Regions from separate parts of the Cupriavidus sp. 01L46 genome, predicted to be linked through region 2. Evidence: predicted binding sites of a transcription regulator. Region 2 holds the regulator's gene; the other holds the start of a gene.
The links. Region 2 encodes FliA, which starts transcription of late flagellar genes. Its sites were predicted from a motif close to CTAAAGTTTNNNNNNNNNNNGCCGNTA; they were not measured.
Positions count from the first base shown of each region.

Region 1 (8,693 bases), on a different contig from region 2:
GGGCGTGCGCTACCGCGTGGCGCTGGAGCGCGGCATTGGCCGCATCCGCTGGGTGGCCGCCAGCTGCGCGCTGGCGCTCGCCTGCGTGCTGGCGCTTGGCGCTACCATCGGGCGCGACTTCCTGCCGTACCTGGATGAAGGCTCGCTGTGGCTGCAGGTGCAGATGCCGCCCGGCATCACCCTGGAGCGCGCCTCTGACATGGCCAGCGAGCTGCGCCGGGTGACCCGCGAGTTCCCCGAAATCTCCTACGTGGTGACGCAGACCGGCCGCAACGACGACGGCACCGACTACTGGACGCCCTCTCATATCGAGGCCAGCGTCGGCCTGCATCCGTACAAGACGTGGGCCTCGGGCATGACCAAGCAGCAGCTGATCGACAAGCTGGCGGCGCGCTATGCGCAGATGCCGGGCTACTCGGTCGGCTTCATGCAGCCGATGATCGACGGGGTGCAGGACAAGCTCTCCGGCGCGCATAGCGACCTGGTGGTCAAGGTGTTCGGCGACGACCTGCGCGACGTGCGCCGCATTGCCGGTGAAGTCGCCACCGCGCTGCGCGGCGTGCCCGGCGCGGCGGATGTGGCAATCGACGTGGAGCCTCCGCTGCCCAACCTGAAGATCGACCTGGACCGCGCCGCCGCCGCGCGCTACGGCATCAACGCGGCCGACGTGGCCGAGCTGATCTCCACCGGCATCGGTGGATCGCCGGTTGGCCAGCTCTATGTGGGTGAGAAGAGCTACGACATGACGGTGCGCTTCCCGCCGGCCATGCGTGCCAGCACATCTAGCGTGGGCGACCTGATGCTGACCGCGGCCAATGGCGCCAAGGTGCCGCTGGCGCAAGTCGCTCGCATCGCCACCGTGTCCGGCGAAAGCGTGATCGTGCGCGAGATGGCGCGCCGCCACATCATCGTGCGCCTGAACGTGCGCGACCGCGATCTGTCCGGCTTCCTCAAGGAGGCCCAGCCCGCCATCGAGCGCGCCGTGTCCTACGACCACAAGCGCATCCAGATCGAATGGGGCGGCCAGTTCGAGAACCTGGAACGTGCGCAGGCGCGCCTCGCCATCATCCTGCCGATGACGCTGGCGCTGATGTTCGTGCTGCTCTTTGCCGAATTCCGCAACCTGCGCCAGCCGGCGCTGGTGCTGCTGGCGGTGCCTTTGGCCACCATCGGCGGCCTGGCTGCGCTGCATCTGCGCGGCATGACGCTGAACGTATCCAGCGCGGTGGGCTTTATCGCCCTGTTTGGCGTAGCCGTGCTCAACGGCGTGCTGATGATCTCGCAGATCAACCGGCTGCGCGCGCAGGACGGCCTGAGCCTGCGCGAAGCGGTGATCGAAGGCGCGGCAAGCCGCATGCGTCCGGTGCTGATGACCGCCACCGTGGCCGCCATCGGGCTTACGCCCGCGATGCTGGCGCGAGGCCTCGGCAGCGATGTGCAGCGGCCGTTGGCCACGGTGGTGGTAGGCGGCCTCTTTACCGCCACCTTGCTGACCCTGCTGTTGCTGCCCGCCCTTTACTACCTGGTTGAAGCCCGCGCCGAGCGCGCGGCGCAAGGTGCCAGGGAATCGGAAATCGATGCCGAAGGCAACCCACCGGCGACCGGCGCCACCGGCCAGGCCTGAAGAGAATCCCATGCAAATCAAAGACAAGAACTTGCCAGCGGCACCCGCCCTGCGCCACCTCTTCCTGGCAACGTCGATGCTGGCGGCATCCGCATCCTGGGCGCAGGACGAGCCCGCCGCCGCCACGGCCCGCGGACCGGTCCGCTTCGCCTCCTATCTCGACACGGTGGAGCGGCAGAACATCGGCCTGTCCGCGCAGCAGGAAACCATCCGCGGCGCCCAAGCCGAGATCTCGATCGCCGGCGTGCGCCCGGACCCGGTGTTCAAGTACGGCCGTGGCAACATCGAGACCAGCCGCGCGGTGTCGCCCAAGCCGCCGCGCACGCATGAGTTCGAAATCGAGATCCCCATCGAGCTAGGCGGCAAGCGCAGCGCGCGCATCCGCGCCGCCGAGAGCAACCTGCGCCTGACCGAGGCGAACCTGCAGGGCTTCAAGCACACGCTGTACCAGGAATCCGCCACCGCCTTTGTCGAAGCCTGCCGCAGCCGCGAGGCCCTGGTCCGGCAGGAATCGACGCTGTCCGCTCTGTCCAATGTGGTGCGCGCCAACGAGATCCGCCGCAAGGCCGGCGACATCGGCGGCCTGGAGCTGTCGCAGTCGCGGGTCGAGCGCGACCGCTTCACCGCCGAGGTGAAATCCGCACGCGCCGCCGCGCAGGCCGCCATGCAAAAGCTGTCCATCCAGCTTGGCGTGCGCGTGGCCGAGGCCTTCGGCAACGCGCCGCTGGCTTGCGAGTTCCAGCCCTACGATCCCGGCACCGACAGCGGCGCGCTGATCGCCCAGGCGATGGAAGCGCGCGACGAGGTCCGGATCGCCCGCGCCACACTGGAGAATGCCCGCGACAAGTCGGGACTGGCGCGCGCCAACCGCTGGGTGGATCCCAGCGTGAGCTTCGCGATGACCATGACCCCCGGCGTACGCGGCACCACGGACGATGAGGGCCAGCCCAGCGGCGACGCCACGGCGCGCTCGCGCATGCTGGGCGTGTCGGTGTCGATTCCCCTGCCCTTGTCGCGCCTGCAGCGCGGCGAGCTGATCCAGGCGGAGTCGGAGGTCACGCAGGCCATGCTGGCCCTGCGCGAGGCGGAGCTGAAGACCGAGGTCGACGTGCGCAATGCGCTCACCGCGTTCCAGGCCGCGCAGGACAACCTGCAGCGCTACCGCGACTCGGTGATCGCCGATGCCGACAGGGTGCTGGACGGCATGCGCCAGTCGTACCGTCACGGCTCGGCCTCCCTGCTGGAACTGCTCGACGCGCAACGCACCGCGGACGAGACCTACCTCGACTACCTCCAGGCCCAGGCGGACCTGGCGGGCGCCACGGTGGAGCTGCAACTTTCCACCGGCTTGCGGCCCGCGCTTTGAAGGCCCGGTGCGCTCGGCCACGGCCGGGCGCACCAAACGCTTCGATCGCTTCGATTGCTTCGATTGCCTCGCATCAAAATTCAAAGGAGAGCTGCCATGAAAGCCGTCAACCTTGCGCCGCCCGTCCAGCGGTGGCGCCTGTATCGCCTGAGCGTGATCGCGCGGCTGGACGATGTGCCCGACGTGCGCGTGGCCATGCGTTGCGCCACCAGCGACTGCGGCCAGTACCCCGCCAACGAGCGGCAGATGCCGCTCGGCCTGCCGCCAATCAAGTGCATGCTGAGCTTTGAGATCCGTATGCCGCAAATGCGGGCCGGGCAGTTGCTGGTTGCGCTGGAACGTGCCTTGGTGTCCGTGCCCATCATCCTGCTGCGCCTGGAGGTCATGGGCAACCATGCCGAGGCGGCACACGCCGAACGCCTGAAACGGGTGCCTTCACCCGCTGGCGGCACCAGCTCCAGGCCCGCCGCGAGCGCGCCGGCCGCGGTGGGGTGAAGCCCGGCCCATCCCGCCTGAAGGCGCGGCGATGGGCCGCGCAACCGGTGCGATTGACCGAGCTCCGGCGCAAAGCTACGATGGGCGCGGCGGGGCCATCATCCCGCACCCTTGCGCCAAGCCCCAGACCAGCTCATGGTGATACCCCACGCGGCGGCAAGCGCCCCCGCCACGCCGGCTACCGCCCCCTTGCGGATGGCGCGCATCCTGTTGCCCCGCCCCCTGCTCACCGCAAAGCCGCTGCTAGCGCTTGTGCTCTGGCTGCTGCTCGCCTTGCCCGGCACATCGCCGCTTGCCGCCGGGCAGCCGCAGATCCTTGGCGAGGCCGCCATGATCACCGGCGACGGCACGCCGGCCACCGTCAGGCTGCCTTACTACTGGGACCGGTCCCGTCCCGGCCAGACCGGCGGCGCGCGATTTCTCCTGCGCTTCCCGGATTTGCCAGGCCGCCAGGGCATGGCCGCGCTGTATATCGAGCGGGCCGCCAATAGCTATGAAGTGCGCCTCAACGGCAGCCGCCTCGCCCACGCGGGCAGCCTGTCGGCCCCGGCGTCCTATGCCGGCCAGCAGCCATTGCTGATCCCGGTGCCGGCTGACCTGCTGCGCCCGGAGAACGAACTGATTGTCACGATCGCTGCCAGCGCCAGCTCGCGCGGCGGCCTGTCACGCGTGGAGTTTGGTGCCCCGGCACTGGTGGAGGCCCACTACCAGCGCGCGCTCTGGTTCAAGGTCATCGGCCCGATAGTCATCGCGGCGGCCAGTGTGCTGCTAGCTTGCCTGGCGGCGCTGGTGTGGTGGCGCCAGCGGGATCCCCTGTTCGGGTTATATGCCATCGCCGAGTTTGGCTGGTCTTTCGGGCTGGCCGAGTACTTCGTTTCCGACGACGCCGGCGCGCCCGATGCGTGGCTCGCGGTGGTGCTGGCCGGGCGGGCGGTCTTCATGTACGCGACCGCCAGGTTCGCCATCCTGGTGACCGGCCTGGAGGCGCGCTGGCTGCGCCGCGTGCTGCGGCTCTACCTGAGCGTCAAGCTTCCGCTGATCGCGCTGATGGTGGCGGCCCACAGCACCCGCGCCATGGTGCTGGCCAATGTGGTCGTCAATGTTGCGATGGCACTGTCGATCGTGGCCGTGCTGGTCCGCGCCGCCGTGACGCGCCCGGAGCGTGAGCGCACGGCGATTGCCGCCGCCCTTGGCCTCACCCTGCTCATCTCGATGCTGGATTTGATCCATGTCTGGTGGATCGGGGATGACTACTGGGACTCCTCCGTCACCCGCTACGTGTCGCTGATTTTCAGCCTGACCATGGGCTGGCTGCTGGTCGACCGCTACACGCGCGCCACACGCATGCTGGCTGCCCTGAACCAGAAGCTGGACAGGGCGGTCTCGCGCAAGGAGCAGGAACTGTATGCGCTGTACCGCCACTCCCGCGAGATGGAGCGCGAGCAGGCCACCCTGCAAGAGCGCGGCAGGGTCTTGCGCGATATCCATGACGGCCTTGGCAGCCAGCTGGTGGGCATGCTCTCCATGCTGCGCTCCGGCAGCCCTTCCACGCACACGTTGCAGCAACAGCTGCAGCATGCGCTGGATGCCCTGAAACTATCCGTCGATGCGCTGCAGGACACCGGCGGCGACCTGGCCACCGTACTCGGCAACCTGCGCTACCGGCTTGGCCCGCGGCTGGAGGCGGCGGGATTGCGGGTGGACTGGCAGGTAGCGCGCCTGCCGGCGCTGCACGACCTGACGCCGCAGCGGGTGCGTGAGCTGCACTACCTGTTGCTGGAGGTGTTTTCCAATGCCATGCAGCATGGCGGCGGCAGCGCTATCCGGGTCTCGGCGCGCCATGATGCCGGCCAGCAAGCCCTGGTCGTCGAGATCCACGACAATGGCCGCGGCTTTGCGCCCGAGGCTGCCGCGCACGGACGGGGATTGGGCAATATGCGCCGGCGTGCCGAGGCCATCGGAGCGGCGCTGGACCTGCGCTCTTCGGCGCAAGGGACGACCGTGCGGCTGGCGTTCGCGCTGGCGCCGCAGCCGCCCGGCTCCGCCGTTTAGCTCCCCGCACCCGTTCGATGTCAACCTGGGCGCGGGCAGCTCCGTTACCGGATTACCGGAATCAGACCTTGACGTCGATGTTCTGGCCAAGGTGAGGCGGATTGCTGGCCGGAACGCTGACTTGCGGCATCGAGCCCAGCAGGGTTGCCACGCTCTGAGCCTGCAGGTCCAGCGACTTGCGCAGCATCATGGTGGGCACCGGATCGCCGCCCGAGTTGCTAGCGGCACTGACGAGGGAAATATCCATTGAATGGTCTTCCAGGTTGAAATTGAGGTTGAGATTGAAGCTACCGTTGAAGCTGCGGCTGAAGCTACGATTGGCATTGAAGCCAGCGGGAAAGCGCACCTCCCAGCATCCATGTTGTCGGCCATCAACCGGGAATCTTTAGCGCGGCGGCCGCAATAGCGGGCCACCCGCTTGGCATCCGGAACGTTTATCATAGGCAGCCCGGCCGAACTGGCCGGGGAAAGACCAGACAGCCCGCACCGTCAGGATAGCGGCTGAATCCGGCAAAACCAGTCACCAGAATGAACATCATGGGTCGGGCGCAAAACATTGCGGGAAGCGTCGCTATTTCGTGTTTGGCTTTTGGCATCTCGACGGATTGCCTGGCGCTGGATTCGGCCGAACTCTATGAGCGGGAATCGCCCAGCATCTGGGTAGTATCCGTCTTTGACGCGCAAGGCACGCGGTTCGGCCTGGGCAGCTCGGTGGTGATCGGGCCGGAGGAACTGGTCACTAACTGCCACGTGCTCAAGAGCGGCAAATCCGTCAGCATCCGGCGCGAGAAGGTCACGTATGGCGCCAGCCTGGTGCACGCCGATGTCGAGCGCGACCTCTGCATCCTGCGCGCCAAGGGCCTCACCGCCCCGGCGGTAAAGATCGCGCCGCTGGCCGCGCTCAAGGTGGGGCAGAAGGTCTACGCCATCGGCGCGCCGCGCGGCTACGAGCTGACGCTGAGCGATGGCCTGCTCTCCTCGCTGAACAAGGACGAGCGCGACCGCATCGTCCGCCTCCAGACCACCGCCCCGATCTCCCCGGGCTCCAGCGGTGGCGGCCTGTTCAACACGGACGGGCAGCTCGTCGGCATTACCTACCTGATGCGGACCGACGCGCAGAACATCAATTTTGCCATTCCCGCGCAATGGATCAGCGAAGTGCCAGCGCGGTCCGCGCTGGMACTGCAGAAATTCCGTAGCGAGACGGCGTCCGCCGCCCCGCCTGCCATGGCGCTCCCGCCTGGCCAGCCTGGGCAGCCTGGCCAGGGCGCCACGGCCTACGCCCCGACCCGGCCTGCAGCCGGCCCGCAGGGCAGGCAACTGACCGGGGCCGAGCTGGCCAGCCATTTCACGCATCTCGGAAGGATCAATGCCATCGCGCCGTCCGGCGTTACGCTCTGGATGCAGGTCCGGGAAAGCGGCAGCCTGGATGTGACCAATTCCGTCAGCCGCGGCTATTCGTCCGGGCGCTACCGCATCGAGCCGGAAGCCAACCAGGTCTGCCTGGAGATGGCCAACCCGAGTTTCAACGCGATGCAAACATGCTATCGGCTGACCGAAGCCGACGGCCGCTATGTGATGCGATCCGCCACCAGCCCCTATTACTTTTCATACACGAAGTAGCAAGCGGGCGCCGGCCGCAACCGGTCGCCTCGCCATTTCTCTCAGGGCACAAGACATGGGAAACCGATATCGATATAGCGCCCCCGCCGCGCTGGCCGTAGCGTCGATGCTGCTGGGCGGCTGCGCGCCGACCACCGTCGGCGTGACCAGCCGCGCCAGCGACTACACCGGCAAGCCCACCCGCATGTATGTGCTGGGCACTACCGGCATGGGGTGGAACAGCGACTTCTCCGCGGCGTTCGCGGCCAAGTTCCGCGAGGTGACCCGGCAGTGCGGCGTGGAATCGGCGTACGACGAGATCTCGGGGCTGGAGCTGGACTCGACCGCGCTGACCGGCAGGATGCGTACGTTCGGCGCCGATACGGTGCTGACCATCGCCAACGGCGGGGGCGTGGTCAATGCGTCCGGCGGCCGCCTGTCGATCAACTATGGCACGACGCTGACGGATGTCAGGCAGAACCGCGCGGTGTGGAAAGGCAAATACACATTCAGCCGCGGCGGCACCCTCATCCCGATCGAGGAGCGCGCTGCAGTCCTGGCGATCGACATCACCAACAGCCTGAAGAAGGACGGCTTCCTCACCGGCTGCGCGCAGATCGCGCTGGGCCAGAATGGCCGGCTCGACCCGGCTGCCGTGCCGCATGCCGCCGCCGGCGGCGGCACTGGCAACGGCAACGGCCCGGCCGGCAGGACGAATACGATCAGCCCGGCCCGCCCGGCGCCACCCGTCTCCGCGCCTGCGGGCCCCGCTACCGCGGCAACCCTGCGGGACCTGCAAGACCTGCTGCCACCGAAGTGACAGGCGCGGGCGGCAACGGAATCAAGCGCCCAGCCCGGCCTCGTCCAGATCCGCGAACAGGATCGTGCCCGTCTCCGATTCGGTGACAAACACCTTGCGCGGCTGCCCCGGCTCAGCGGCGGGCTGGAACGCCAGGTTGGTGGTGGTTGCGCCTGCCGGGCTGGCGAGGATCGCCTCGGGCTCGCCGCGCTTGCTCAGCACCCACACGCAGCCCAGGCTGGCATGCGCCACGAACAGCCGGTCACGGCTGTCGATGGCCATGCCGTCGGGGCCGCTGGTGCCGTAGAACGTGAAGAACTGCCCCACCTTCGACACGCTGCCGTCGGCCTGCAGCGGCACGCGCCACACGCAATTGCCGCGCGTGGCCGCCACGAACAGCACTTTTTCGTCGCAGGACAGCGCCAGGCCGTTGGGGCTGGGCACATTGCCCAGCAGCAGGTCCAGCTGCCCGCCGGCACGCAGGCGGTAGACGCGGCCCGTGGGATCGTGCAGGCCGGTCTGGCCCTGATCGGTAAAGTACAGGTCGCCGTTGCGGGCGATGGCGAGGTCGTTCACGCCCTTGAACTGTTCCGCGTTGCGCCGTCCCAGCAAGGAGGCCACCTCGCCCGTGTCCACGTTGACGCGCAACAGGCCGCGGCGATAGTCGGCCACCACCAGTTCGCGCGCGTTCAGGAACTTCATGCCGTTGGGTTCGCCCTGGTACTCGGCGACCAGCGACCATTCCCCGGCCGGCG
Region 1 covers NZ_JBFTSF010000004.1:34,218-42,910, forward strand. Annotated here, with positions in the region: gene AC1DS3_RS01715 (efflux RND transporter permease subunit) at 1-1,624, shown strand, start outside; gene AC1DS3_RS01720 (TolC family protein) at 1,635-2,990, shown strand; gene AC1DS3_RS01725 (hypothetical protein) at 3,087-3,485, shown strand; gene AC1DS3_RS01730 (sensor histidine kinase) at 3,621-5,537, shown strand; gene AC1DS3_RS01735 (YjfB family protein) at 5,599-5,883, opposite strand; gene AC1DS3_RS01740 (S1C family serine protease) at 6,120-7,160, shown strand; gene AC1DS3_RS01745 (hypothetical protein) at 7,216-7,959, shown strand; gene AC1DS3_RS01750 (SMP-30/gluconolactonase/LRE family protein) at 7,981-8,693, opposite strand, start outside.
Region 1: the regulator FliA is predicted to act here: its motif matches at 5,900-5,926, upstream of AC1DS3_RS01735 (YjfB family protein).

Region 2 (6,190 bases):
ACCACCTCGTCGAGGCCGAGCGACGCCATCGACGGCGCCGTGCGCAGCGTGGCCGGCGCCCCCGGATCGACGGCTGCCCCGGAGACGTCCAGCGTGCGCGTCAGCAGCCCCCTGTCGGCCCAGGTGCGCGAGATCGGCGCGCGCATGGTAGAAGACCATGACGACGATATCGACACCGCCAAGGTCGAAGAGATCCGCCAGGCCATCTCCGAAGGCCGCATCAAGATCGACCCAAGCAAGATCGCCGACGGCCTGCTCGCGTCCCTGCGCGAACTCAGCGGCGGCGCCTGACATCGCGGCTTGCTACGGGCCGCATCGCCAACCCCACCCCAAGATAGGCAAGCCATGAGCCAGTCCCTGATCCAGAACCTGCGCCGCGAAACCGAGCTCGCGCAGGAGTTCGCCACCTTGCTGGGCGAAGAAAGAAGCCTGATCAAGGCCGGCGATTACCAGGCCCTTGCCGGGGTGCTGGAACGCAAGGTCGAACTGGCCGGATTGCTGGGCGCGCTGACACGCACACGCGAGGCGCAGATGGGCGCCATGGGAATTCGCACCGGCGCGGGCGGCCAGCTGTTCGGGCGCCAGATCGATCCGTCGGTGGAAGCCGCATGGCGGACGCTGGTGTTTGCGGCACGCGCTRCAAGCGACGCCAATGCGCTGAATGCCGCGGTTGTGGATGCGCACCTCGAGTTCACCGAGGAAGCGATTCTGGCGTTGCGGCAACGGGGTGACAACACAACGCTGTATGGGCGCGACGGGCGCGCGCAGAACGGGCCGCAAGGGGTCAGTCTGGCGACTGGTTGAGTTGGATAGCGGTTGAGTTGGGTAGTTTGTGGCATCTCGTTCTTGCGAGTGCCCGCCCTCTCCCCCGGCCCCTCTCCCACAAGTGGGAGAGGGAAGCAAACCAGCAGGGGGGGATAGGCCAACGCCTCGGTTTAGCCGTGTGACCCGCCCCCAAGGCGGGGAACACCCAGGGGCGACGCGAAGCGAGCCGTGATGGTTTGAATCTCCCGCTATGCGGCGCCTCGCCGCATCCGGGTCGCCTTCTTTGCCTACTTTCTTGGCGAGACAAGAAAGTAGGTCGCCGCCCCGCAGGGGTGGTGAAACTGCAGTTGAAGTTGCAGTTAAGCAGTTGCGGTTGCAGTTGCGGTTAAGCGGTTGCGGTTAAGCCCCCCTCACCGAAACCCAACCGTCACCTCGTTAGCCTGCCCAATCAAGACCGGCGTCAACGCCCCCTTCCCCGGCACCTGAAAGGCAAACACAAAGCCCTTGGCAGCGTCATCCCCGCTAAACGCCTCGGTCAGCCCCTCAGCCCCCGAAAGCAATACACACCGCTGCGCATTGCATAGGTAAGCCTGTAGTGCATTCGGCGGCGTACGCGAGAAGCTATAGCGCCACCGCACTGTCGTGATTGCGCCCTGCGCCTGCGGCAAATAGCCGGTCGGTGAAATCGGGACGGAAACGGTACGCAGGCCTTTGCTGTACAGCGCAGGCCCGTTCACCGAAGCCGACCAGCTATGCAGCGCCTGCCCGCCAGGCGCTGCCAGTGCCGGGCAGCACGCCACGGCGAGCGTCAACGCGGCGAAGCGCTTGGGCCAGTAGCTCACAGCAACCCGCGCAACTGCGAACGCAGCCGTGTGATCGCCTGGCTACGGATCTGGCACACACGCGACTCGGTGACTTCCAGCACCGCGCCGATTTCCCGCAGGTTCAGCTCCTGGTCATAGCACAGCGACAGCACCAGCTTCTCCCGCTCGGGCAGGCGCTCGATGGCGCGGATCAGCGCTTCGCGCATGCCGCTCTCCATCAACACCGTGAGCGGGTTGCCGTCATCGCTCACGCTCAGGTGCCGGTCGAGGAAGTCCTCTTCGCCAGAGCGCTCGAAGTCTTCATAGTGCAGCAGCTGGCAGCCATAGACCTCGTTGAGCAGCGTCTGGTATTCGTCCAGCGGCAGCTCCAGTTCCTGGGCCACTTCGGAATCGAGCGGCGCACGGCCCAGCGTTTGCTCCAGGCCGCGCACGGTGCGCTCGATCCGCCGCGTKAACTGGCGCAGGCTGCGCGACTGCCAGTCGTTGGCGCGCACCTCGTCGAGCATGGCGCCGCGAATGCGCTGGCTGGCGTAGGTCTCGAAACGCGCACCGTGGGTGTCTTCATAGCGCTTGGCGGCGTCGAGCAGACCGATCATGCCGGCCTGGATCAAGTCATCGAGCTGCACGCTGGCAGGCAGCTTGGCCGCCAGTTGCAAGGCGATGCGACGCACCAGCGACGCATGCGCCGTCACGGTATCAGTCTGTTCGAGCTTTCCCTGAATCGTATACATGGTGGAATTCTCGTGAGTCCTAGCTTGCAGGTCCCGGCGCTTAGGCCAGGGCCGTGGCCGTCGGCGCCATTGGTGCCGACAGGGTTGAACGGGGATCGGTGGACATTGGCCAGCTGGCAATGCCTGTGGCAATTMGGCGTAATGCGGCGGTGGCGGGCGYGGCCGGGAAGGCCTCGACCACGCAAYGGCCCAATGCGGTACTGCGCTCGACCAGCGGATCGTGCGGCAGGCTGCCCGCGGGGCTGGCCTCGACGCCAAGGTACTGGCTGGCGGTACGGGCCAGGTTGCCCAGCACCGCACTGGCGGCGGCGTCCCCGGCGGCGGCATTGATCACCAGGTGGAAACGCCGGCAGGCGTACAGGTGATTGAGCTGCTTGATGCACGCGTATGCGGCCTTGATCGAGGCCGGCTCCGCGCGCAGCACCACGATGAGGTTATGCGCCGCGCCAGCCATTTGCGACAAGCCGCCATCCGCATCGCTGCGGGCATCGCTGAGCACGGTGCGAAACGACTTGAGCAACTGCAGGTCGCCATTGGCCTGGGGGCTGCCCGGCAGCACAGCAACGGTGCCGGCGGGACGCTTGCCGAGCGCTGCGTCGAGCGTCACCGCGCCTCCCAGCACCGCGGCCAGGGTGCCTTCCGGCATGGCGCCGGCAAGCCGGGTGGCGCGGGCGCCGAAGCGGTCCTCATCGACGAGCAGTACGCGTTCGCCTTGCAGGGCAAGGGCGTTGGCCAGCCCCAGTGCCACCGTGGTGGCCCCGGCACCGGCATCGCTTGCGACCACGGCAACGCGGCGCGTGGCGCGTGGCGCCAACATGCGCCGCAGGCTTTCCGCCTGGTCGGTTGCGAGTGAATTCACGGCTTATTCTCCCTGCGCCAGCGTCTCGAACACGCGGCTTGCGCTCATGCGCGCCTCGAGCACGCCCCCGGCGCCGCCCAGTTGCAACGTCTCCGGCGGCGCTTCCTGAACGGCGGGCTGCGTGGCGCGGCCGCTGCGGGCGGGATAGTTTTCCAGCACGTCGAGCAAGGCCAGCAAACGGCCGATGCCTTCGACCAGCACAGCTGCGCCGCAAGCCTGGCGAGCCGGCGCGCGGCCGGTCAGCCGCGCCAGGAATGCGGCGACCGAATCATCGCAGGCTTGCTCGAGGCGCAGCGCGGCCACACCCATCTGCAGCGCGAGCAAGCGGGCGCAGGCCTGCGCTTCGGCCTGTGCGGGTTCATGGCCGCCGTCGCCTTGGCCAAGGTGGTCCAGCGCATGGCGCAGGGTGCGCAGTTGCGCTTCGCCGGCTTCGGCCCAGCGGGCCCAGCGTGCCAGTTGCGCGCCCTCGGCCGACAGCGCCGGGTCGCACAGCAGGTAGTGCACGGCGAGCGTCTGGCCGTTCTCGCGGTCGACCACGCGCGACACCAGCAAGCCGGCATCGGTGCCGCCCTCGGCGGCGGCGCGGGCGCCGCGTGCCTGGCCTTCGAGCACGCGCACCGGGCTTTGGGCGATCCACTGCACCGCATCGCGGCCGCGATAGTCCATGTCTTGCACAGCGTGGAAGGTCAGCGTCTCGGCCAGCGCATCGAGCTTGACGGCGGCACCGCCGCTGGCCACGCGGGTGGTCTTGCGTGCGGTGGCCAGCCAGCGCTCGCCAGCTTGCTGCCAGCGTGCCAGCACAGGGGCGGCAGGCATGGCGTCGAGTACGTTGACCACGGTACGGGCGGCGGCGATGGCGGCGCACAGCGTGGCGGCATCGGCTTCCCATCCGCCCTGGCCGCCTTGCAGCGCCGGGCCGGTGCGGCCTGCGGGTGCGGCAGCGGCCGCCAGCGGCAGGCCGTCGCGGTCCGCCAGGAACAGCGTGTGCTGCCAGGGGCGCGGCGCGCGCCGTCCCGCCACCGGTGCGGCCACCGTGGCGCTCAGCGACAGCACGAAGCGGTCGCAATGGCGGGCGAGGTCGCGGCAGGCGGCCTCGCGCACTTGCTGCGCCATCAGGCGCGGCGAGGATGCGCTCTCATTGCGTTGCTGCCACAGCGAGCGGACCAGTTCAAAGCTATAGCTGCCAGCGTTCAGTTGCTCCACGCAATCGCCCACCGCGTTGGCGCTGTCCGTCAGCGAGCGCAGCATGCCGTCGGCGCCGCCGGGGCTGGCGGTGCGCGCGGCTTCGCTATCGTCCTGCGCGGGCATGGCGCGGCGCGCGGCTTCCGCGTCGGCAAACACCGATCCGCGGCGCGGCGTCTGGAAGGCACGCTCGACAAGGGCCGCGCCGTTGGCGAGCTCAAGGTGCTCGGGCACGCGCTGGCCGGTGGAGGCGTAGTACACCGGCAAGCGGTGGCGGATCACCACGTCGAGCACGGAGCCCAGGTGCGTGGCCTCATCCAGCTTGCTGACGATGCAGCCGTCGATGCCGCCATCGGGCGTGGCATCGTGACGGTAGGCGTGGACGACTTCGTTGAGCGTGTCGCCGTGGCTGGCGCCGTTGAGCAGCAGGATGCGCTGCACCGGCGCCTGCACGCCAGCCAGCATGGCGATCTGCTCGGACAGGTTGCGGTCGCGCTGGCTCATGCCCACGGTGTCGATGATCACCAGGTGCTTCTCGGTCAGCGCCGCCAGCGCGAAGCGCAGGTCGGCCGCGTCCTTGACCGCATGCACGGGCACGCCAAGGATGTCGCCGTAGATGCGCAATTGCTCGTGCGCGCCAATCCGGAACGTGTCGGTGGTCAGGAGCGCCAGGCGTTCCGGGCCGTGCTTGAGCACGAAGCGCGCGGCAAGCTTGGCGGTGGTGGTGGTCTTGCCCACGCCGGTGGGACCCACCAGCGCCAGCACGCCGCCCTGGGCGAAGAGCGCATCTTCGTCGTTCAGCACCGGCACCTTGCGCCCAAGCTCCTGGCGGATCCAGGTCATGGCGGCGGGCCGGTCATGGCCCAGCGGCAAGTGACCCAGCAGCGAACGGGCGAGCTGCCCGGAGAAGCCAGCGGTCACTAACCAGGTAAACAGCGAATCGCGCAACGGGTCTCCGCCGATCGACGGCAGGCTGTGCGTGCCCACGCCGGAGAACTGGCGCTCCATCATGGCGCGCATGGTCTGCAGCTCGCCGCGCAGGTCGCCAAGGGCGCCGTCGACGGCGACCGCGGCAGCCGGCGGCGGCGTGAATACGGGCGCGTTGCTGGAGATGGCGCCGAGATCGGTGTCGCGCATCGCGACAATCTCCACCCCCCCTTCGACGGTGCGGTTGGACAGCACCACGGCATCCGGCCCCATCGCCTCGCGCACCTGGCGCAAGGCCTCGCGGCCATTGGCCGCCACGAATTTAGCTACGCTCATTTTGCGAAACCCCTCACGCTGTGCCACCGATCATGGCGGTGATCCTGATATTTCTGTTGTCCGGCACCTCGGCATGCGAAAGCACCTTGAGTTGCGGCATGGTCCGGCGCAGGAAGCGCGCCAGCAACGGGCGCAGCGGATGCGGCACCAGCAGCACCGGATCCAGCCCCAGCTGTTCTTGCCTGATCACCGCGCCATGCGTCTGCTGCAGCAGCGCATCGGCCAGGCCCGGCTCGATGCCGCCGCCGTTAGTGAGCGCCTGCGACAGCACGCGTTCCAAGCCAGCGTCAAGGCCGATGACCTGGAGGTCGGCGCCGTTGGGGAACCACTGCTGGGTGATGGCGCGGCCCAGCGCCATGCGCACCAGCGAGGTGAGCTCGTTGGGATCGCTGACCTTGGGCGCGTGCTCGGCCACCACGTCCAGCACGGTGCGCATGTCGCGGATCGGCACGCTTTCGTCCAGCAGGTTCTGCAGGATCTTTTGCAGCGCGGTGAGCGTGATGACCTTGGGAACCAGGTCTTCGGTGAGCTTGGGAGATTCCTTGGCGATGCGGTCGAGCAGCGCC
Region 2 covers NZ_JBFTSF010000060.1:149-6,338, forward strand. Annotated here, with positions in the region: gene flgM (flagellar biosynthesis anti-sigma factor FlgM) at 1-291, shown strand, start outside; gene AC1DS3_RS13080 (flagella synthesis protein FlgN) at 346-804, shown strand; gene AC1DS3_RS13085 (flagellar protein FlhE) at 1,176-1,607, opposite strand; gene AC1DS3_RS13090 (RNA polymerase sigma factor FliA) at 1,604-2,320, opposite strand; gene AC1DS3_RS13095 (MinD/ParA family ATP-binding protein) at 2,361-3,179, opposite strand; gene flhF (flagellar biosynthesis protein FlhF) at 3,183-5,624, opposite strand; gene flhA (flagellar biosynthesis protein FlhA) at 5,638-6,190, opposite strand, start outside.